Regions from separate parts of the Enterococcus sp. AZ126 genome, predicted to be linked through region 1. Evidence: riboswitches for the same ligand, from Rfam matches in the RefSeq annotation. Region 1 holds a riboswitch; each other region holds the start of a gene.

The links. Region 1 has a riboswitch for magnesium ahead of IGI43_RS14500 (LCP family protein). Riboswitches for the same ligand answer to the same signal wherever they lie in the genome.
Region 2: linked by a shared signal. The riboswitch ahead of mgtA (magnesium-translocating P-type ATPase) and the one ahead of IGI43_RS14500 (LCP family protein) in region 1 are both predicted to bind magnesium.
Region 3: linked by a shared signal. The riboswitch ahead of IGI43_RS02795 (MgtC/SapB family protein) and the one ahead of IGI43_RS14500 (LCP family protein) in region 1 are both predicted to bind magnesium.
Region 4: linked by a shared signal. The riboswitch ahead of IGI43_RS04125 (LCP family protein) and the one ahead of IGI43_RS14500 (LCP family protein) in region 1 are both predicted to bind magnesium.

Annotation. Positions count from the first base shown of each region.
Region 1 covers NZ_JBIOSB010000001.1:3,083,931-3,089,934, forward strand. Annotated here, with positions in the region: gene IGI43_RS14485 (alpha/beta fold hydrolase) at 1-567, shown strand, start outside; gene IGI43_RS14490 (DUF4809 family protein) at 1,029-1,421, shown strand; gene IGI43_RS14495 (DUF4303 domain-containing protein) at 1,465-1,962, opposite strand; M-box (ykoK) riboswitch at 2,227-2,395, shown strand; gene IGI43_RS14500 (LCP family protein) at 2,571-3,485, shown strand; gene IGI43_RS14505 (FAD-dependent oxidoreductase) at 3,647-4,981, shown strand; gene IGI43_RS14510 (helix-turn-helix domain-containing protein) at 4,971-6,004, shown strand, end outside.
Region 2 covers NZ_JBIOSB010000001.1:819,849-825,852, forward strand. Annotated here, with positions in the region: gene mgtA (magnesium-translocating P-type ATPase) at 1-1,549, opposite strand, end outside; M-box (ykoK) riboswitch at 1,667-1,837, opposite strand; gene IGI43_RS04055 (LysR family transcriptional regulator) at 2,415-3,296, shown strand; gene IGI43_RS04060 (LysR family transcriptional regulator) at 3,324-4,214, shown strand; gene IGI43_RS04065 (glycerophosphodiester phosphodiesterase family protein) at 4,383-6,004, opposite strand, start outside.
Region 3 covers NZ_JBIOSB010000001.1:572,572-578,575, forward strand. Annotated here, with positions in the region: gene IGI43_RS02790 (GNAT family N-acetyltransferase) at 197-697, opposite strand; gene IGI43_RS02795 (MgtC/SapB family protein) at 727-1,392, opposite strand; M-box (ykoK) riboswitch at 1,582-1,752, opposite strand; gene IGI43_RS02800 (hypothetical protein) at 1,896-2,366, opposite strand; gene dnaI (primosomal protein DnaI) at 2,614-3,543, opposite strand; gene IGI43_RS02810 (replication initiation and membrane attachment family protein) at 3,543-4,949, opposite strand; gene nrdR (transcriptional regulator NrdR) at 4,962-5,447, opposite strand.
Region 4 covers NZ_JBIOSB010000001.1:835,956-841,959, reverse strand. Annotated here, with positions in the region: gene IGI43_RS04135 (FtsW/RodA/SpoVE family cell cycle protein) at 216-1,385, opposite strand; gene IGI43_RS04130 (FtsW/RodA/SpoVE family cell cycle protein) at 1,382-2,563, opposite strand; gene IGI43_RS04125 (LCP family protein) at 2,560-3,486, opposite strand; M-box (ykoK) riboswitch at 3,782-3,951, opposite strand; gene budA (acetolactate decarboxylase) at 4,640-5,353, shown strand; gene rnhC (ribonuclease HIII) at 5,484-6,004, opposite strand, start outside.

The DNA.
Region 1 (6,004 bases):
CATGGGGAACGAAAAACAGGACCGATATCTCCAATTCCATCAGTGACGTTTTGGTCAAGTATTCAATATAATATTGTTGAATTTGCTCAGTTGGTGCGTCATTTTGAGAAACAACAGCTGATTGAAGCAGAAAAAATTGGCGTTGGTGGTGTTTCAATGGGTGGTATTACAACTTGTGCATTATTGACGCAACATCCGGAAATAAAAATAGCAGCTTGTATGATGGGAACGCCAGCACCGCAACGTTATATTGAGAGAGTGATGGAACGATCAGCTGAGATGAACTTTTTTGTGCCACGGGATTTACCGTTATTACTTAGTTGGGTTTCGAATTATGATCTTTCAGAGGCGCCAGAAAAATTAGCACAGCGCCCAGTATTATTTTGGCACGGAACCAAAGATCCTAAAATTCCTTATGAAGATATGGCCGATTTTTACCAAATGATTGAAGGAGAGTCTTATGCTGATCATAGTGAGTTTATCACTGGTGAAGGCGAAGGGCATCTGGTCAAAGGTAAAATGATGGATGTTGTGGCTGAGTTTTTTGAAAAGGAATTTTCGAGATAAATTATTTAAAGAATCTGACTGAAACTAGAGGATAAAACCAGTTATGCTGAGTTTATTCTCTAGTTTTACCTCTAATTTAGATGTGAACAATCAAAACGAACTAAAATATTATGATGTTTTATTTCAAATGCACGATGGTACATCCTCTCTAAAATAAGTTGTGAAAAATTGATCTTTTTCATAGGCTTATTAACAAAAAAATAGCAGATCAAAATATGGAGAAAGGTAGTAGAAAAAATTAGTTTATAAAGTTTTTTTAATTTATTAACGTCTCTATTTTTCTTTATGATGTTATATACTAAATGATAAATCTATTGTTATTTTAGAAATAAAATCAGAGAATTTTTTTTTTATTACTTATTTATAATTTGCTTGTTTGAAAGTAGTAGAATCACTTTATTGTGCTATTACTTTTGGTATAATATGTAAAGAAACAAAAAGAAGGGAAAGGATTTGGAACAATGAAAAAAGCAACGATCACTAAAACGGTTAATTTATTAGACGGAGGCTGTAATGCCTGCGGGATTATTGAGGACGAAAATTACACGTTGACAATAGATGAGCAAAAGATCCCCATAGAATCATTGACAGTCAATGCACTTATAACAGCGATTGTTTTAAAGAATGGTTATAAACGAGAGTATCAGATGGATGTGATCGATGATTATACGATGTATAAAAAAAATGATCATCAAGTCACGCTTAAAGAAGAATATGATTTTCTGACGTATTCAAATGATACAATTAAAATTGAAACCAAAGATCAAATCAGGGATGAGAAAGAATTAGTGAAGATAGTTAATCAAATCTTATCCACTCTTTTTTATGTAGAAGAATTGGATTTTAGTTTATAGAAAATTATACAAAACATACTGAGATTACAGGGTATGTTTTTCATTATTCTATTTGAAAAATTTCTAACATTCCAATTTTTTCAAATCGTTCTTGTGAGTCGGAAGGATTTTCGTTTTGATCACAGACTAATAGTTTGAAATCCTCTGTTTTTGGGATACGTTTGAATGTTTCACTATCAATGAAGAGAATCAGCTGCTGGCAAAGCCATTCAAGAACAGTTTCTATATCTTGTTCGTCCTCCACCCAATCGTCAAATAAATGGAGAGAAGCAAACTGTTGTGTCTCATCCCAATCGCTTGAATTGTATTTTATTTCTTCTAATTGTGATTTACTATGGCCTTTATTCGTATAATAGCTTGTTGTTTCTTGCCAAAGTTCCACAGTATTAAAGCAAAGATTGATTTCACCTTCTTCATGAATATTGCAGTTTAAAGCAAATGCGTAGAATGTTTCATCAGAATGATCTAATAAAAAGTTTTCGATGCTGTCTGTTAAAAAGTTGAAAAAGAATTCTTGTTGTTTTTCTAAAAAGTGTTCCATTTGTTCCCTCCAGGTATTCTGTCTTTTAAACATTGAAACAGATATCACTGGGAAAGTCTATCTAAAGTTGATTTTTATAGAGAAATCATTATTTTTTAAGAAAATGTAAAGATTCTTTATTCGAAAATGGTTGTCTTTATCGCCTTTTTCCATTGTAAGAGCGACTACAAAGTGATTTTTTTAATAACAGCGTTACGACTTTGATTAATTTATCCAAAATTTCATTTGACTTTGTGATACGATACGCTTATAGTTTATACTGAATTAAATACTTGTTAGGTGAGGCTCCTATATAAACACAAGCTACTGCTCAAAAATGTCGAAAGACAGGTATGGGTAGGACAAATTTCGTCGAATTAAGGCGTTTTTCAAAGTAGCTAAAAGTAATGCTTTTTACGTTATATAGTGCTAAAACTCAACGAAGAGAAGATATAGATACGTTGGAAATCCATGACCAGTGTCATGTGCTTAGTCCCTATAATCTAATCCCTTCGCTGAGTATTCTTAGTGAGGGATTTTTTCTTTTTACTCAAGAGCTACCCAGTTTCATAAGCGATACTCTAATTGGAAACAAGCCATTCAATTTTAAGTTTAGAAAGGAACAAATAATGAAAAAATCTGTGAAAATAGTGACGATTACCTTACTATCGATTCTTCTTGTGATTGTAAGTGCAGCCTGCTATGCTGCAGTCTCATTCCAAGCAGCAAAAGAAAAAAGTGAATCAAAACTTCCTACAATAAATAAAAATTTTACTGGTGATGAACAAACGAGTGATAAAGAGCTGACGGTTATGGTCATAGGAAATGATTCGAGGGATGATGATGAAGATCAAGGACGTTCAGATACGTTGATGGTGGCGCACTATGATGGAAAATCAAAACAGCCTAAATTGATATCGATCATGAGAGACAGTTATGTAACATTTCCTGATGGCGGACAAGATAAAATAAATGCAGCGTACGCATATGGTGGCGCGCAAATGACAAAAGATGTGCTGAAAACGAACTTTGATTTGCCAATCAATTATTATGTTGTTATGGATTTTAAAGAGTTTAGTGATATCATTGATGAACTTTATCCAAAAGGAGTTAAGATCGATTCTGAAAAAGATATTAATTTGGATGGTGTGGATATTCCTAAAGGAGAACAAACATTGCACGGAAATAGCTTATTGCAATACGCTCGTTTTAGAATGGATGAAGAAGGCGATTTTGGACGTATCAGACGTCAGCAACAAGTGATGGATGCATTAATCGCACAGTCTAAAGATTTGATTCCAATTTGGGAATTACCTCAAGTAGCTGGTAAGATGGTAGGGAAAATCGATACAAATGTACCAACTAGTTTATTGATTGATTTAGCGAAGGATTTCCTTACTGGAAAGGTAAAACCTTTAGAATCACTATCTGTTCCTGTCGAAGATTCATGGAACTTTAATGATTATACTGAATCAGGAAGCGTAATCGAACTGGATGAACAAAAAAATGCTGAAGCGATCAAAGCGTTTTTGAAAGCCAATTAAAACTTGATTATATAAATAAAATAACCTGTCTATTCTCTTTTAGAGGAGTGTATGGGTTATTTTTTTAGTACAAAAAAAATTAGTGTATTTCTATACGAATGGACAAGGCTTGTGCTATGCTTTAAGCAAACGTTTTATTCATTTAGAAGGAAGGTTTTACTGTGAAAGTTGTGATCATTGGTGCGTCATTTGCTGGAGTATCAGCTGCTTTGGCTATCAGAAAAAAATACCCTACTGCTAAAATTTATTTAATAGAGAAGCAGCAAACAATTGGTTACCTACCTGGTGGCATCAATCTTTACTTTAATGAAGCGATCGATCCTATCGAAAAGGCTCAGTTTATGTCAGAACAACATCTAATAGATCGTGATATTTGTTTGATGTTGAATTCAAAAGTGGTTAGTATGGATTCAAAACAACATATCATTAAATATGAAAAGAAAAAATCTGAATTTTTAATGTCTTTTGATAAACTGATATTGGCAACGGGTTCTAGTCAATGGTCGCAAAAGATTCTAGGAAGTGATTCGGAAAAGGTTTTAAAATATAAATTCTTACCTGGCGTTTTTAACGCAATCGAACGTTTGAAAAATAGTGATAAAGTAGCGTTGATCGGCGGTGGTCAAATTGGTGGAGAAGCTGCAGATACCTTGCTAAAAAAAGGAAAAGAAGTGCATCTCTTTGAACGTATGGACTATTTATTGTTTAAGTATTTTGATGAAGAGATGATCCAGCCTGTGCAAGCTGAAATGGTCTCTCGCGGTGTTGTTTTCCATTTTGATGAGACCGTTGAAAAAGTAACAGACACAAAAGCAGGACTTCTAATCGAAACAAAAAAGTCTCAACTATTATGTGACAGTGCTATTTTTGCAATGAATGTTCGGCCAAATTTAGATTATTTAGATGAAAATATTCAGACTCACACAGATCATACTGTGTTTGTAAATGAGTATTTACAGACATCTCAAGCAGATATTTTTGCAATCGGCGACTGCATCCAAGTACCCTATAGCTTATCGAAGGAATCCTTTTACATCCCACTGGTGAATAATGCTGTGAGAACAGGATTAGTTGTAGCTCAAAATCTGGTGGAGCCTACTACGCCATTTACTGGGTCGATTCGCACGATTGGGACAAAACTTGTTGATTATTATGTAGCAAGCACGGGTTTGACTGAAGCGGAAGGATCATTTCATGAACAGTCAATTTCTGTCGCCCATGTTCAGCAAAAAAGTTCTTTGTCTTCAGGATGTGAAAAAATTTGCGGAAAAATTATTTTTGAAAAAGAAAGCCATAAAATTCTAGGCGCACAGCTAGTTTCAAAAGCTGATATCTTAGAGAAAATCAATACCTTAGCGCTAGGAGTTCAAATGGGGCAGACGCTTGAGGAATTTTATCAAAAAGACTTTTTATATCATCCTTATTATTCTAATGTGATCGAGATCACGAATCAGCTAGGTTTTGAAGGTCTATGGAGCGTCGCAAATGAAAATTGAAGGATTGCTGGATAAAAAAGAAGCGAGAGAAGTTAGGATTTTAAAGAAAGTCATTTTAGCTGGCGGTCGTATTAAAGATACTGAATTAATTGATTATTTAGGCGTTTCAAAGGCTTCTTTTGAAAGTGATTTAAAGGAGCTAAGTTATTACTTGAAGCCTTATGATCAAGATTGTACGTTATTTTATGATGGACGATGGTTGGCCATTCAGATGTCGGATCAGTTTTCGATTAATAAAGTGTTAGATGACTATATTCGAGCATCAATCAAGTTTCAGTTGATCGATTATTTATTTCGTTATCGTGAATTTACTATTGCCCAATTGACGACTAAATTTATGATCAGTGAGTCTTCGTTATTTCGAAAAATCAAAGAACTGAATCAACTATTAAAAGAATTTGCTCTGAAAATTAGCAATGGTCAATTAAAAGGGGAAGAAATCCAAATCCGCTATTTTTATTTTCAAATTTATTGGTTTTTAACACCCTATGAGAACCATCAAGAGAAAACACTAACAGTTCAAAATTCGAGGATCATCGAGGCATTGGAAAAAGCGTTGGCTCTTTCTTTTGAAGAACATAGTAAATTAAAAATCAGTTTATGGTTGACAATAAGTAAGAAAAGAGTTTCGGTTCAACCAAAAATGTTTAAAGAATTATATCGCAAGAGTCAGGTGTATGAACAAGATCCTTTTTTCAAAACATTACGTTCGTTTGTTTTACGTTTTTTTAGTCGGTATCCACTTGAAATTGATGAAGAAGAAAGTCTACTGCATTTTATTTTTTTGATGAGTATGTCTGTTTTTTCGGAATCGGATTTTGCTGAGTATAATTTGATTCGAGGGAGACGTACACCTACATCATTAGCTGATACGTTTGTTTTGGAACATGTGATCTTATATTATCGTCCGCAAAAATTTTTCCCTGAATTGGAAAAGAAGATTCTATATTATTTTTCACAGATCCATAGTCGATTGTATTTTTTTAAAGGTGAACTGGAATTGTTCGATCGTGAGAATATTTG
Region 2 (6,004 bases), 2.3 Mb from region 1:
ATGCTAAATATCCTTGTAAAACCAACTCTTTCTCGTCTTCTACAGAATAATCATCTAGTTGATTATTGACTTTTTTATCAGCAATGGCCAATACTCGTAAGCCATCTTCATTTAATTCTTTGACTGTTTTTAGTACTTGTTTTTTTATCTCTTGCGTGAGTGGAATAATATTTCCCTGCTGGTTAATGTAAGAGCATGCTTGCAGCATCTCTTCTACTGCTCCTTTGGTGATTAATAGGCTTCGATTGGATCTTCTATCTTTAACAACCACACTCATTCTTCTACGATTAAAATCAAAAGGAATTTCATCTATTTTAAAATAATCTTCTTCGTCAATGGATAATTCTTTCGATGCTGCTTCAATAATCGCTTTATCAATCAAATTTCGTAAACCTGTCTGAAAGAAACTATTCAAAAACGCAGAATGCAATATTTCATGATCCTCTTGACATGAAGTGTTGTAATGGTACTCAAGAATAACCTTATCTTGCGTTAGTGTGCCCGTCTTATCCGTACACAGAATATCCATAGCGCCAAAATTTTGAATCGCATTGACGTTTTTCATGATCGTTCCTTCTTTGGCCATATCTCTAGAGCCTTTGACTAAATTTGTGGTAACGATCATCGGCAGCATTTCTGGAGTAAGCCCTACAGCAGTTGCGATTGCAAACATCAGCGCTTCACTCCAATTGCCTTTGGTTATTCCGTTTATCAAAAATACTGCTGGCGTGATGACCATCATAAAGCGGATCAATAACCAGGTGGTTTTATTTACGCCTATTTCAAAACTCGTTTTTTTATCATCATCTGCTACATCTTGTGCTATTTTTCCAAATAATGTATCATCGCCCACACGAACAACTACACCAATCCCGCTACCACTCACAACATTGCTCCCTAAAAATAGTAGGTTTTCAAAATCCGTTTGACTGTTCCTTGTGGTCACGACATTTTTAACTTTCTTTTCAACTGGAAAACTTTCTCCTGTCATTGCAGATTGAGAAACAAACAAATCCTTGGCATGGATCAAGCGGAGGTCTGCTGGAATCATGTCGCCAGCTGAGAGCTTCACTAAATCACCACAAACAACTTCGTCCATCGGGATTTCCATTTCTTTATTTTCTCTAGTAACAGTTGCAGTAATCTGAATCATATTTTGCAGTTTGCTGACCGCATTACTCGATTTTACTGATTGGACTAATGTCATCGTGCCACTTAATAAAACCATGATCAACATGATCAAGACACCCACAAGATCTTTTTCACTTGGTTCCGCGTACACATATTCAGTAAAAAACGAGATAGTTGCAAGTATCATCAATACTACAGTGAACGGAGTGACATAAGATTTTATCACCGTATAAACCAATGATTTCTTTTTATCATCAGTGATTTTGTTTACACCAAATTGCTCTTTTGAGCGTTTTATTTCTCTAGCTTTTAAACCTTCCCACGAGGATGAAAAATTTTCCAGTACTTTATCAATCGATAGATTAGCTAATTTCTGATACGCTTTTTCATGGATCATGTTCTTCATTTCTTTTTGCATCTAGATTATCCTCTTTTCTTTTAGTTGAGTTTCGCTTTATCGAACTATCTTCCGATATGATAACCACATCCTTTCCACACAAAAAGAGCGCACTGAAAACTCAGCGCACTTCGCCATGAGTCTTCACATTCGTTGAGTTTTGGCACTATACAACGTAAAAAGCCTAAGCTTTTAGCTACCTTAAGAAAAGCCTTAATTCGACAGTTCCTGTTCTACCCATTGGCGTCTCTCGACATTTTTGGGCAGTAGCCTATGTTTGTATAGGAGCCTCACCTAACAAGAAGAATTACATCATCAGTTTAATGAATTATTATTTTTTTTGATAGACAAAAAAAGGAATAACGGTATAAGAATAAACAGATAGCCTATTGACTCATCTTTTTTTGTGATGACTTTACGAACGAAGATTTAAACTTCGTTTGTAGAAAATCCATCCTTCTTTTTACAAAAAAACTTAGCCTTAAAGAATCCGAATAAACGATAGATGCAGAAGTAACTCCTTCGAAAATAAGTTGAAATTCACAAAAAGGAATAGCACTATAAGTAAATCGTAATGGCTTAGATTTATCTTCAAGACTATAATAAATATGAATAAACGCTTATGTGCCAACCTCAACATATAAGCGATCGTTCGTCATTTTTATCAGAAGGTAATATCCTGATAGAAGCCTCTTCAATTGGTCTGCTACCAATTAAAGAGGCTCTTTTCCTGATTAATCCATAATAATTTATACTTGTTTTGAAAGTTCAATAATATACTATTAATTTTTTATATATTTTTTCTAAAAAAGAACTATTTTAACTAAAATTATTTTATCTTGTATATGATTAGAGTTTTTTTCACTCAAGTGAAGGAGATGAACGAATGAAATTAAAACATCTAGATTATTTTTTAGAACTATGTAAATACAAAAATTTTACAAAAACCTCAGAGGAATTAGGTATTTCTCAACCTTATTTGAGTACTCATATTCGTGAATTAGAATTAGAACTAAATGCTCGATTGATAACAAGAGGCCACAATACCAATGAATTAACGCCAGAAGGATTTGTTTTAAAAACAAGAGGAGAAACGATTTTTCAGGAATTTGAAATGGCTATTAAAGAAATAAACTTACTGGTTCATACTGGAGAGACTGCAAAGATTAAAATTGGGACTAATTTAGCTGACACTGATTATTTGATTGCTAAATTACTAACAGAATTCCGTAACTATTACCCGACTGTTTCACTTGAGTATAGTTATTACGAAAATTTAGAAGATGTGCTTGAAAAAAACGAAATAGATATCGCAATTGGTATTCTATCTGAAACAAACACGAAAATAATAAGTGATTTGATATTCTCTGAATCCTATGTCGTCTTTACGAGTAATAACAATCAACTGGCCCATTTGAATGAAATATCAGCCGATCATTTGAAACAAATTCCTTTGATAAACTATTCGAAACAGATTTACGAAAAAAAAATAATCAGTTCATGGATTGAAACGAACTATCCACAGCTTAAAGATAATCGATATTATGAACTCCCTTCGACAATTTCAATATTAAACTTAGTTGATCAGGATTTTGGGGTAGCATTCCTCCCATACTCGCTAACAGAATCGCTTCCTCGTTATTTGAATGTTGCTTCTGTTGAAATGCTTGAAGCACCTTTTAGAAATATTTCTATCGGCTATTCTAGAAATACTTCACTGTCAAAAACACACAAACATCTAATTGAACAGCTTCAATATATCTTTTAATTTGCCTTTTGAAAGGAGTCAATGGTCATGGAATTAACGCATCTGAACTATTTTTTATCTCTCTGCGAAGAAAAACAATTCACGAGAGCTAGTAATAAGTTGAATATTTCGCAAGCTGCTCTAAGCAAGCAAATAAAAAATCTTGAAGACGAAATTGGAACAGCTTTATTTTTTAGAAACAGTGGAGAATGTCAACTTACACCTGCTGGAAAAATATTAGAAGCGCATTGTTGGCGTATCAAACAAGAAATGTCCTATATTTGCGAAGAAATTAATGATCTTTCTACCACAAAAAAAACTGCCAAGCCAACCTTAAATGTTGCTCTTTTTTTAAATGATCTAGAATTTAAATTAATGGATATTCTTTCTTCTTTATTTCGTGAGTATGAAGAGTTAAAAGTAAATACCATAATTTCAGATAACATCTTCAAGTCACTGGAAACAATGGAATGCGATATTGGAATTGGTCCTTCTGTAAAAAAAGTCCCCGCTGAAATAAATGAACTAATTATTTATTCAAATGAATACAATATTATTGTACGAAAAGGACATCCAGTCTTAAACAATAAAACACTCACTTTGGACTTATTCGACAACTATCCTTTTGTTTTTTTCAAAGAAAATTTTCTTGAAACAAAAACTATTTATAATTGGATGGCAATAAATCTTCCGAAAAGATCTCAAGAATATGATATTCAAGTTGATACGACTGAATTGATTCTTTACATTGTAAACAATACGGACACATTTTCTATCGTTCCACAATATTTAGAATGTCATTTAGATGATTTCAATATTGCATCCATCAATCATGAAACCCTCCCAATTAGAGCGATGTCTATTTATTATCTTAAAAATAAATACATGAACCCTCAGCTAAAACAAGTGTTGTCTTCATTTACCAATACTTCATTTTAATGACTACTACAAACAAATCAAAAAAACTCTAAATATAGACGGAAATTCATAAAAATCTAGATAATAGTTTTTATAAATTTCCGCATACTCCTCAAAGCTAAACACTGTTTTCAACTAATTGATCAGAAATTTAAGGGATTATCATTTTAAAAAACAAATTTGTGTTGCTTAATTATAATCTGTAGTTAGATTGTTTATTCCTAAAGCCTCCATCTTCTTAAACTCGCTTTGTGGAACCCCCCATAAATTAACAGACAATCCTTTACTTTGCGCTTTAGCTATCAGATCTGCTCGATCAACAACACAATCATATTTGATATCTAAACCAGCATTTTCACCTAGAGTGCTTACTTGATCAATCATTTGCTCATCTAAAGTAGTCGCTAAAAACTGAACTTGAGTATCTGGAAGACGTTTTTTCATTTCAATCAAATTGGGATAATCAAATGAGATTATTACTGCCGTATCCGCCATACCGTATGCACTAATTAAATTTGCTAGACTATCGTAATCACTTGATTCAAGGTTTTTGGCTTTGATCTCAATAAAAGGGATACTTTTTTTATTATTTATAATCGTTAGAAAGTCTTCTAACGTAGGAATCACTAATTGATCTTCTGAATAATTTTGCTTATTAGCTCCTTGATCGATGTGAAATAAGTTTATTTGAGCTAATGTCAGATCCTTTATTTTTCCTTTACCATTGGTCATTCGATCAATCGTTTTATCATGCATAATGACCCATTGCTTATCTTTCGTCAGCCAAATATCGGTTTCAATTCCCCAGCTATCGGATTGTTGAAAGGCAGGGATAGAGTTTTCAGGTGCAACTTTGTGATTGCCACGATGTGCGACATAGCGTATATCATCCATCATTTCATTAATTTCACTATTATCCGCAGAAATGTATCCTTCAGTTGTACGGTATATTTTGTTTTCTGAATTAAAAGCGATACCCTTTACGTAAGCTATACTATTCGTTGGTAATTGCTTAGCAACTTTTGACAAGGTTCTATCCTGAAAAAGGGTTGTTTCTTGCATGATACGGATCCGAACAGGACGATTAAGATCAATTGCTACTGTGCTCTCTTCTCCTTTGGCTGTTAATCCGTTCGTTGCAGTTAATTCTGAATTCACATGATAAACACCATTATTAAAATCAAAATCTTCGTAATCAATATGAACGTTATAGGTATTATCCATTTGTCGAATTCCTTCATATATTTTTTTATCGCTTTGATCCTCTTTGTGCCAAACAGAGACTTTGACTTTTTCAATCGTTGCCACACTTTTCGTTTTGATGTTTACATCAAATTGACCTTTCCCCACTTTAGAACGATCAATTTCAGCTTCTATAGTTGGCTGTTCCACGATGAATTCACCAAACTCAACAAGTTCCGTTTTTCCATTTTCTTTTGTAATCAAAAGTTTAATTTGATACCGTCCAACTTCTTGATGATTTTTTACGATAATATCCGATTCCCAGGTATCACTTTCAGGCTGATAAACACCTTGATAAAGCTTTAGATCGTTTTGCCCATTTAATTCGCCAAAGGTTGCAAATTCAACTTTTTTTATATGTTTCACGCTAGATAGATTTGCCTTTACTCGATAAACAGTCTGTTTATTGTCTTTATTTATTAAATGAAAAACTGGACGAGGTACAGGATATTTGATCCCCATATTTTGCACTACAGAATCAATCATATGTTCTGAAAATTCCCCTTTCACTTGACTTCCATCCATTAACGTTTTATGTTTTTTTTGAAAATCGATTGTATCTAAGTCTA
Region 3 (6,004 bases), 2.5 Mb from region 1:
ATTTCAAGTGTTTTATACGAGAATCCGTCATCTGAAATTTCATGATTTTTATCTATTTTAGGAATCGGACTGATGGAAAAAGAGAATCTGTTACAGGAGAATCTTGCTTGTTTGCCTTAGAAACAAATAGACAATAATAAACATATTTTCTTCAACAGATTTCTTTTTGCATAAGTCCTTGAACATCTGACTACTGTCATCCATTTGTTTCCATCTCCTTTAGCATTATATTTTTGATGATTTCAACCCTTAGTCGGTCATTTTGGGTATAAATTATTTTCTCAAATTTTTTCAAGACCACTTGTCCCTCCGAGTATGCATAGCCAATGCTTTGATACCCTAAATGAGTATAAAATCCCCAAGCTTGTTTACGGCCGGTTAAAAATACTGATTGAAAATTCATAAGATCCGCGATTTTTTCTGCAAATTCAAGTAATTGTTTTCCGATACCAAATCCTTGATACTGATCATCTATCGCCACTTGTTTAATTTGCGCTATTGCCTTGCTGCTTTTAAAAAGAAGTAAGGTTCCTACAACTTTTCCATCAATCAATGCAGCCATATGGATATCCTGCTCTTCATTTACAGGTAATTCTTTGATCCATTCTTTCCCCGCGCTCGTTTTGAGGAACTTATTTCTTAATAAAATTCCTTTCCAATATTCTTCACTGTTCCAATCGATAATTTTGACAGTCACTGTTTTACCATGATAATTCCTCCGTTCTTTTAATTGCTCATTTGATTAATTTCTATGACTTCTGATAGTTGGGATAATTCGGAAATAATTGTATTCACTGCGAGCGTCCCATTTCTTGCAGCTTCGATTTCTAAAAATAGCCTTACTTTTTTACCAGCCAAATCAGTACAAGAAAATTTTGTAAAGGTTAGGCAATAATTATCCAATAACTGAATAATTTCTGTTCTAAGCATCACTTCACTTGTATTACTAGTAATCACTGATAGGTAATGAATCGAATCGGCTTGTTCTTCTTGTCTTTGAACAGTTAAGTCATCCATTTTGAATGATAGGTTTCTTAATAAAATATTGACTAACATTAAAACAATAGAACAGATCACCCCTTCGATCACAAATCCCGCGCCAATCAAACTTCCGACTGCTGCGGAACACCATAAAGTTGCTGCAGTATTGATCCCAGTCACACTAAATCCTTCTCGTAAAATCACACCCCCAGCAAGAAAACCTATACCACTTACGACTTGAGCCGCAATTCGCGTCGGACTGCTGTCATCTTGAATTAAACCGGATAATGAAACGAATTGACTTGAGCCAAACGTTACTAACGTCATTGTTCTCATTCCAGCTAGTTTTTTTCGCCACTGTCTTTCTACGCCAATGATCATTCCAGCAAATATACTAGCGATAATATTGATTAAAAATTCATTGGTTTGCTCCTTCCCTAGATTCGTTTATCGGTGATTGGTTTTTCGCGGACATATTGCTTTTTAGCAAGTACCGTTCATCCTCTACTCTGCTTTTCCAACAGTCGTAGTGATTTAAAGCAAAAAACCTTCCGCCAAAAACTCAGCGGAAGGTCATAAATAAGCGCACAAAAAAAAGCCTGTATGATCTAGTCGTTGAGTTTTGGCACTATACAACGTAAAAAGCAGAGCTTTTAGCTACCTTATGAAAAGCCTTGTAATCGACAATCCCTGTTCTACCCATTGGCATCTCTCGATGTTTTTGGGCAGTAGCCTGTGTTTGTATAGGAGCCTCACCTAACAAATCTATTTAATTAACTTACAGATGAAACTATACCACCGTTTTAAAACAAATGTCAATAGCATTTTATTCATTTTTCTAACAAAAATAAAATAACCAATGTTACAAACGTGCAGCTGCACTATTTATCAACATTGATTATTTTTTAAATTTATTATTTTTTTTCGACATTCACGACTGAATTTCCAGCGACTTGAGGTGGAATCGACATCGTCATCGCAGGTAAGCCAGCTAAAGTAAATTGAATAGTATCCCCAGCTTTAAACTCACTTTCTGTGAGGCCATCAGCCAATTGTTCCTTTGGTACATTTAAAATAACGCCATCATTTTTCATCATATTAATTATTTTTTCTGGGTCTTCAACCACTTCGACGTCTTTTAAAACGAATCGAATCGATTTGTCCACCGTTTCATTTTTCGTAGCATCTTCAACTAAAACTGCGGTAAATATTGATTGCGTTTCGTCTTTGTCTTTAGTATTCAGCGTTTCATCAATCACTTGATCTTTTTGGCTGCTCATTGCTGTTTCTTCACTTCCTTTTGACGAATCTTTTTTATTTTGTGCGCAAGCTCCTAAAGAAATCAGCGTAAATACAGTTAAAACTGCTATTGCGATTTTTTTCATGTTACGTCCTCCAAAAATTGATACTTTATTATAAGCGATAGAATCTACAATCGTCCATCCTCATCATGTATACTTAATAAAAATAAAAAAAATGAAAGGCTAGGACATAGCTCTACGAGTTAGGTCCTAGCCTTAAAAAATCTGAATAAACGGTGGGAACAGAAGTAAAAACTTCGGAAATAAGAGTTAAACACTTCTGTTCCAACCTCACTAAAAACCTGGAGAGAGGATAATCAGTAATATTCCTCTATCCATTTCTTCGATCGTTTCCAGACATTGTAATTTCTTGTGCTAAATATCGAATACGTTCCATGATTCGACGCGCTTTTAAAGGTTCTTGCTCACCTCGTTGAGTCACGGATAAATGTTTTTCTAGGTCTTTTAAATCAAGATTTGATGAAAAGAAGGTCACTAATTGCTCTTGCATTCGATATTGTAAAATAACACTTAACACATCATCGCGAATCCATGAAGTCATCGATTCTGCACCAAGATCATCGATCATCAAAACGGGTGATTTCTTGACAGCATCAAGTTTTGGACCAACCATATCTTTCCCAATTGCTTGTTTCATTTCAACTGTAAATGTTGGGAAATGAACGATTGTTGTAATAAAACCACGTTCAGCTAAGCTATTAGCAATCGCACCTAATAGGAATGATTTTCCAACTCCAAAGGTTCCTTGAAGATAAAGTCCTTTGTGAAATTCTTTTGGATTCGACGTGTATTCATTTAAAAATTTCATCGTCTCTGCCATCGCCTGTGCTCGACCTTGAGATGCTGTATCAAATCTATTTAAGCTGGCTTCTCGTACATCTTTTGGCATATCCATAGCACGAACTCGTTTACGAATTTCATCTTCTTTTTGTTTAGCGATAAGCGCTTCTGTCGGTACATAGGTGACATCAATGTAATGAAAATTCAAGGTTAGTTGAGGCTCATATCCAGGCGCAATCATTGTTGGATCATTCAGTTGGTATTTGCGTTTTTCTTGTACAAATTCGTAAAGCTTTGAGTAGCTCTTTTGAATATCTTCATCTGTTAATCGCTCACGATGTTCTTCAATAAACTGTTGAACATCCGTATCCTTCAAGACAACTTCTACCAATTCGTTGTAACGTTCACTCATATCTCTGCTTTGGATGATTTTTGACATTTCTTTTCCTACGTCTTCCATTAATTTCCGCCTCCTTTACTCAAGAAATCTTGAATTTCTTTGTCTAATCGCGCTTGCTCTTCTTTAGATAATTTCTGCTCTTCTACTGGATTATCCACCCAATCCGGTAACGTTTCTTGGCGGATTGGTCGATTATTTTGTCCGTATCGTTGTCTCGTTTGTTTTTGCTCTTTACCCTTTTTAGCTAGTTCCCGGACATGTTCGATGGCTTTCTCTGGCGAAAAAATACCACTTTGTGCCCATTCATTAGCAATTCGATTCACGTAATCGGCCTTTAGTGTAGGTTGTTTTTGTATATTATAAACGTAGTTGATCAAAACATTGATCACACTGTTTGGCAGACCAGATTTACTTACTAAATATTTGACCAACGAACGTTCTTGCGGCGTTGTATAGCCACCACGCTCATTTTTTAATGCTTCTAAGTAATTCAAAGGAAAATTTTTCTCACTATCCATGATCATCTGAATATCTTGGGTTGAAAAACCAATCATTTTTAACGAATTGTAGCGATACGTCTGCTGATCCTCTGCGGATAAATCCACTGAATCATTTTTTTGAAACTCACTTGGTTTTTGTTTTTTATCAGGATCAAATGTTCTATACACAGCCCGTTCAAAATCCTTTACATCGATCTTACTTGTATAATAATCAAATGATTTAGAACAGAAATCGATCATATCCAATTCTGTTATACCAAATAAATTATGGAAAATAAATACTTCTTCCTTAAAGCCTGCTTGATTATCTGGTAATTTGATTCCGAGTTTTTCTATTCCTTGGATAAAATAGGACCAATCGAAACTATCATTGATGGCACTTGGCTTTTGAGCAGGTCTAGGCTCTTTGAATGCTTGTTCCATTCGACTTAACTGCTTACTTTGTGAAATGATTTGTTCTTCTTTAAATAAATAAACATCTTTAAAACTGGCTGAGATCTCTTCAAAACCAGTCAAATTGACAAATTTGGGTTTAAATCGTTCAAACAATTTTTCTAACTTTCTTTGTCCTACACTGTTCATTAATGTCAATGACAATACTTCATCTTTAAAAAAACGTTCAGCTGTTTCAGGATGATTCAATCGGTATAAATACTGTGTTCCTAGTTCAGGATCGTCTTTGCTAAAGGTCCCTAATAACCCAATACCTTCTAATTTCTTTCTAGCGGCTTGAATTTGCTTGATACTCATATCCATCATCGTGATTAATTCAGCATGAAAAAGAGACTCACTTACCCCGATCTCTTCTACTTCTGATAAAAGGGTCAAGTATAAACTAAAAGCTTCTGCACCAATCATTGGCTGATATAAAAGCGTCAATATCTCTTGTTCTTGATTAGATAAAGGATAAGATAGTGCTACTTGAAAAATACTTTTAGGATGGACTTCTTTCCAATTGTCTTTCAAGGAAAGACCTCCTTATTCTTTCGTTGTATCTGAATTTGAAGATTTGGCTTTGTCTACGATTCCTTGTAGTTCTTTCAAGAACACACTCATATCTTTAAATTGACGGTAGACACTGGCAAATCGAATATAGGCGATTTCATCCAAATTAACTAAATCTTCCATTACATACTCTCCGACCAAAGTTGTCGAAATTTCATTTTCACCTAAACTACGCACACGGTTTTCGACATTATCGACTATTTGCTCCATTTGTTCCATAGCAACCGGACGTTTTTCGGCCGAACGGATCAGTCCGCGTAAAATTTTTTCTCTATTAAATTCTTCCCTATCACCATTTTTCTTGATGACTAATAATGGTGCTGCTTCAATGCGTTCGAATGTTGTAAAACGGTAATTGCAGTTCTCACATTCTCTACGACGACGAATGGCGCGACCATCATCCGCTTGACGACTATCGATTACACGGGAATTATTATGATGACATCTTGGACAACGCATAGTTTTCACCTCATTTTATCTTATACTATCTACAATTTAGTTTGATTTTTATTTAACTATCTGTATTATAACATGAAATGAGTGAGAAACCATCCATCTGCAATGACTTCATAAAGAATTTTATTATCATTTCATTTGGGAAAATAGCCTAATAAAAATAAAAGAAGACATGAGACACGCTTATATCTCAGTCCATCGTATCATCGCTTTTTAACGCGTCGTCCAACCTGTTTTTAAGAATTGTTACTAAGGAATAAAAGCGGATCCCTAATAACAAAATAGAATAAATAACCTACCAGGACAAAAGAGACTTCAACTTCTATCCCAAGTTTATGTTGCTAGAACAAACAATCGCATTCCCTGTTTGAGATTAAGATGCTCAAACAATTTGAGATGAATCAGAATAAATAATATCTTGAAATTTCGTCCAAAAATGTTCTGAAAGACTTTGAACTTGAATTTTTCAAATAACTGACCTGACTTTATTATCACTGATAGGACGGACAATTTATTCTAACGAATTTTCAGTTATTTTAATTTTTGTATATAGATTGATT
Region 4 (6,004 bases), 2.2 Mb from region 1:
TTAATAACGAGCATATTCTATGAATACTGATAAAAGAATTTCCATTATTCGAATTTTAGTTAAAAATAAATAATGTGAGTGGGACATAACTGTTTCAGTTACATCTCACTCACATGGATTTCAGATAAACGGTGGGAACAGAAGCGAAGTCCTAATAACTTTAACGGTTAAATACTTCTGTCCAAATCCGATCATAATATGAATAAAAGAATACTCTAGTCTTTTTCTTTCTGGTAATACATCGAAAGAATCAGCCCAACGCCAATAAAATTAGCTAAATAAGCTGTACCGCCTTGACTGATAAAAGGCAAAGGAATGCCCGTCAATGGAAGCAATCCAATATTAGACCCTATATTTTCAAGGATATGAAACAAGAAATACATGATCACACCAGTCGTAATATAGGCATAAAATTCACGTTTTGCATTTAATGTACAAATCAACATTTGATAAATTAAGTAAAAAAACAAAAGAATCAATGCGCAGGTCCCGACAAAACCGAAAGCTTCACCAATTACAGTAAAAATCATATCTGACTCTCGAACAGGCACATAGACTTGTAGATTTGTCAGACCTTGTCCAACCATTTCACCAGAACCGATTGCGGTCAAACCTCTTGCTTGTTGAAACGAAATCGAATCTGCATATTCAAAAGGATTAAGCCAAGCATGGATGCGATTGAATTGGTAGGGTTGGAAATGAAGATAGGTAAGCATTTTTTGTCCTCGCTCCGTTAAAACCAATAAAATACCACTGACGCCAAGCACACCTAAAGTCCCAAAACCAACCGTCAAAATTTTCCAAGAACAGCCAGATACAAGGATTACCCCAAGGAAAATCGAAATAAAAACTAAACTTGTTCCAAAATCTTTTTGATAAAACATCAATCCGAAGACAGGGAGGCTGACAAGGGATAATTCACCCAATAAACGAAAATCTTCTTTTAAAGTTGATGGACTTTCAGAGCGTTGTCTTCTTCTTGTGACAATATAGGCCAACATCAAAATATAACCAAGTTTCATAAATTCAGAGGGTTGAAATGAAAATGGTCCCAGCCGAATCCAACGTTTTGTTCCTGTAGCCGCCGCCATAACGGGATCGTGAAATTTTACCAGTAATCCCATCAAAAAAAGGGATAAACCATATAGCGTTGGCGTAAATTTCCATAAATATTTTATAGGAATAAACATCGTGGTGAACATTGTCGCTAATCCTAAAAGAGTCCATAAAAATTGTTTTTTCAATAAAGGCATAACAGATTCTACAGCAGGATCAGCATGAAAAGCACCATACTGTGCAACAAATCCTATAATTATCAAAAGAAAAACAGGTAAGAGGAGGGCATAGTTTACTGGTTCACTTTTTGCAGGTAATGCTTTTCTCATGAAATCCCTCCTTGCGGCTCATAAGTTTCTCTGATCTCAGTTGCGCGTGCATTAAGAGCGATGCCTAAAGTAATACTTAGTATTAACAAACTAGAGCCTCCGTAGCTGATGAAAGGGAAGGTAAGTCCAGTCATCGGAATGTAACCCAACAGGCTGCCCACATTTACAGACACTTGAAGTAAAAGCAACATACCACAACCAAGGTAGAGATAAGAGTAGTAAAGATTTTTTGATTTTATTGCAAGTAAGAATAAACGAGCAACAATAAAGAAAACGGCAAATAAGATACCGATAGAAAGAATCAATCCTAATTCTTCTATACAAATTGCAAAGATGAAATCTGTATCAGCGGCAGGAAGAAATCCTTTTTTCTGAATACTATTTCCTAATCCTAATCCCCAAAAACCGCCATTATGCATTGCATAGTAAGCATTTGATGTTTGGAATCCTTTCCCTGTTGGGTCGATGAAAGGATTTTGCATTACTTCGAATCTTGTCACCAAATAGCTGAATTTTTGAGGCATCCAATTAGTGGGAATCGACAATAAAAGAACAGTTCCTAACCGTTTCGCCGCAATGAAGCCAACTAAAGCCAGTGACGTAAATAATGGAGACAGACCGCTAAATAAAAATAAGGCTAGTACAAGTATGAAAATCATTGAAGCGCCTGCGATATTTGGTTGTAATGCGACAAAAAGGATAAAGCAAAGTGAGACTAATAGCGATCGCTTATGGTCTTTAAACGTAAAGGGAACCAAGGTATCATTTTTTGATAAGTTTGCAGCCAAGTATAAAATCATGACTAAAGGAACTAACTCAGAAGGTTGAAACAAAAGTACGCCTAGGTTGATCCAACGTTTTGCGCCACCAACTGTCGTTCCAATGAACGGCAAGGCAATGATGGAAAGGAAAGTAAGTGCCAATATGAAATACATGATTTTAGGTTTACGAAGAACAGACAAATTAATTCGATACACAATACTCATGCAAACTAAACTAAAAATAAAAGAGATCATTTGTTTGATTGCTTTACTAGAAGTTCCAAGATCACTGTCTAATAATTGGTAAGAGCTGGAACTATAGACCATTAATATGCCTACGACACATAAGATAAAATAAGGGATCAAAATATAAAAATCTAAGTAATGAAGTTTGGATAATCTCTTTACTTGTTTCATTGACTTTCTCCATCATTCAAGAATTTATGAATCGCTTCTTCATTTAGTTTCTCATCGACTTCCAATACACTTCCGGCATCAGTGTAGTCATTAAATGCCCAGCTCCCTTTAACTGGTACAGATAATGTTTCAAGATTTTTTACATTCCCTTTAAGAAAATCTTTTGCTAAGTCTATAAGTACGTTAGTAGGTATGTTTGTATCCAAATAGCCAACAGCTTCACCAGCAATTTTTGGAAGTTGTGCTAGAGGTAAAGCATCTTTGGACTGTTTAGCCAAAGCATCCATGACTTGTTGCTGTCTTCTTACGCGACCAAAATCGCCCTCTTCGTCCATTCGAAAACGAGCATATTGTAACAATGTGTTGCCATCCATGATTTGCTTGCCTTTTTTTATATCGACATTGTCTAAATTGATCTCTTTTTCTGCATCGATTTCAACGCCTTTTGGATACAGTTCATTGATCAGTTGGATGAAATTATTAAAATCAGCTGAAATATAATAATTGATTGGTAATCCAAACGAGTCATTAAGCACTTTTCTCGTTAATTCTGCTCCACCATATGCATAGGCTGCATTGATTTTTTCCAAACCATGTCCCGGTATTGAAACATAAGAATCTCTCATAATTGATATTAATATGGGTTGCTTTGTTTCACTGTTATAGTGGGCGACCATTAAGGTATCAGCGCGTCCCCCATCTTCATCATCTTCTCGACCGTCATCACCTATGATCATAATCGTGATTTCTTTCATATTCGTCTGCTGATCACCAGAAAAATCATTATTCTTGTTCTTGTTTACCTGTGATTGAGCCATTTTTTTCCCATTATGAAAGCTGATTGCTGTATAACTGCCGACTCCTATAATAATCAAGAGAACCAAAAGAAGTATACAAACTAAAAATTTCATTCCTGTTTTCATTTTTATTCCTCGCTAATCATTTTAATTGATCATCAAATAAAGCTTGGCATTAGGAATTGATTTAGATGGGGGATAAAAAGGGTATTTTGACTAAAAAATAATGGATAACAACAGGCACAAAATAAAAGAAGAATCTTCACGATCGATAATATAAAATGAAGAAAACAGTCCTTCTTTGATTTGTCTCTCCGCCTTTAAAGAGTAAGAATCCTGTCAACATTATTTACAAAAACAAAAAACCTCCGCTTAGAATAACTCAGCGAAGGGGATTGATTTCAGCACAAAAAAGAGCCTTTTATCATTCTCATCGTTGAGTTTTAGCACTATGAAACGTAAAAAGCAGAGCTTTTAGCTACTTTGTGAAAAGCCTTAATTCGACAATTCCTGTCCTACCCATTCCTGTCTTTCGACATTTTTGAGCAGTAGCCTGTGTTTCCATAGGAGCCTCACCTAACAAGTTATTCAGATCGTCTTAAATATAGTAAATATCTCTAATGAAGTCAATGAGATAAATATTAATTTTTTTATAATATGCTTTTTTTATAATGACTTTTTTTATTTTAAACTAGAAATCCCATCGTCTAGAGGTTTCACGCTACAAAAGTGAATATGCCAAAAAAATACATCTATCTATATTCTTTACTCTTTCTTAAATATAAAGAAAAAAGTTAATAGAAATAAAGAATAGAGGAACGATTGTTTCAGCTAAATCTTCACTTATGGGTGTCAGACAAATGAGTAAACAAAAAAATAGTAGGCGTGCTATAATAAAAAATAATACAGAGTTGAAAACTGTATCAAAAAGATAATGTTTTTATTTAAATTTTTTACGAATATTCTATTTTTATGAGTGATGAAACGTAATGTAATCTGTTTTCAAAATGAATGTGACACAACGTGGAATGAAGCAGAAAAGGTGCTGGAATTATGGTGAAAAAAGTTGATAAATGATCAATCTAGTTACATTTTTGAAGCGAATAGAGATAAATTTACTAAGTATTAAAGCATCGTGTTTCTGATATGAACTTTTACCAGTCGATTTTGTGAGATATGCAGAAGTTTTAACTATGATTGTAATCTCAATCGATTAAAAAAAGAGTGAAATGCTTATAAAACAATTTTACAAGATCAGTTTTACAGAAAGGGGATAACAATGACAGAAGAAGCAGTCTTATATCAGCATGGAACGTTGGGTGCATTAATGGCAGGTTTGATGGATGGGACTGAGACAATCGCAAACATTTTAAAAAAAGGGGATTTTGGGATTGGTACTTTATCAGGTTTAGATGGAGAATTGATCATTTTAAATGGAAGAGCCTATCAAGGAAGAGAAGATGGTGCTTTGATCGATCTAGATGAGGAACAAAAGACTCCATATGCCGCAGTGACAATGTTTAGACCATCTTTTTCTATACCTGTGACTAGTGAAGCAAACAGCGCACAAATCATTAAGCTGATTCGTAAACACTTGAGAAGTGAAAATCTTTTTCACGCAATCAAAATACATGGGACGTTTAAAGACGTCTGTATTCGAGCAATGGCTAAACAAGAAAAACCATATAAAAGACTAGTTGAAGCATCTAAGGAGCAACCCGAATTTAGTAAAAAAAATACTACAGGAACTATCGTTGGTTTTTTCACGCCAGAGTTGTTTCAAGGCGTTGCAGCAGCAGATTTTCATCTGCACTTTATAGACGATGAGCAAACATTCGGGGGTCATTTGATAGCATTTGAATTAGAAAAAGGAACGATCGAAATCGAGCCGATGGACACATTGATGCAACATTTTCCTGAAAATGATGACACGTTTATTCATGCAGCAATCGATTATACTGATTTAGCTAAAGAAATTCAAGAAGCTGAATAATAAAAAACAGGTGGACAAAAAAGTGCTTAGCTCTCAAAAATAAGAAAGAACTAAGCACTTTTGTATCGTCTTTTAATTGGAAATTCGAAGCTGTAAAAAGTCAAAGCGTCTCGTCACATCTTCTTTTTTATTATTTTGCAGCAATTTTTTTCGCTTTTTCTGTATTGGCAAAATGAAGTTTTACATATTTACTTAGTAAGTCCAATCCACCTTTAGCGATTACTTTAGCGGCCACCTTATCAGAAGTCGCTCCTGCACCAGACGGTACTTTCATGCCCAATTCTGCAGATTCTTTATCTAGTTCTTCTAAAAAGGCTGCTCGGCTGATGATTGAAGCTGCTGCGACCGCAACATGGTATTGTTCGCCTTTCGTAATAAAGGATAACGTTTCGCTGACCTGATTTTTTTCACTTCGTACATATTTTTTATAATTTGTTTCTGGTGTAAATTGGTCGATCAGGATTGCTTCAGGTTTGATTGGTTCGATGTCACGTAATAATAAGTGGATCGCTTGATTATGTAAGGCGACTTTCATATGGACAGCGTTGTATTTAGGTTGGATCTGATTGTATTTTTCTGGTTCGACAATTAGTAGTTTATAAGGAATCAATTCTTTGACCACTTTAGAAAGCTGGATGATTTGAGGATCGG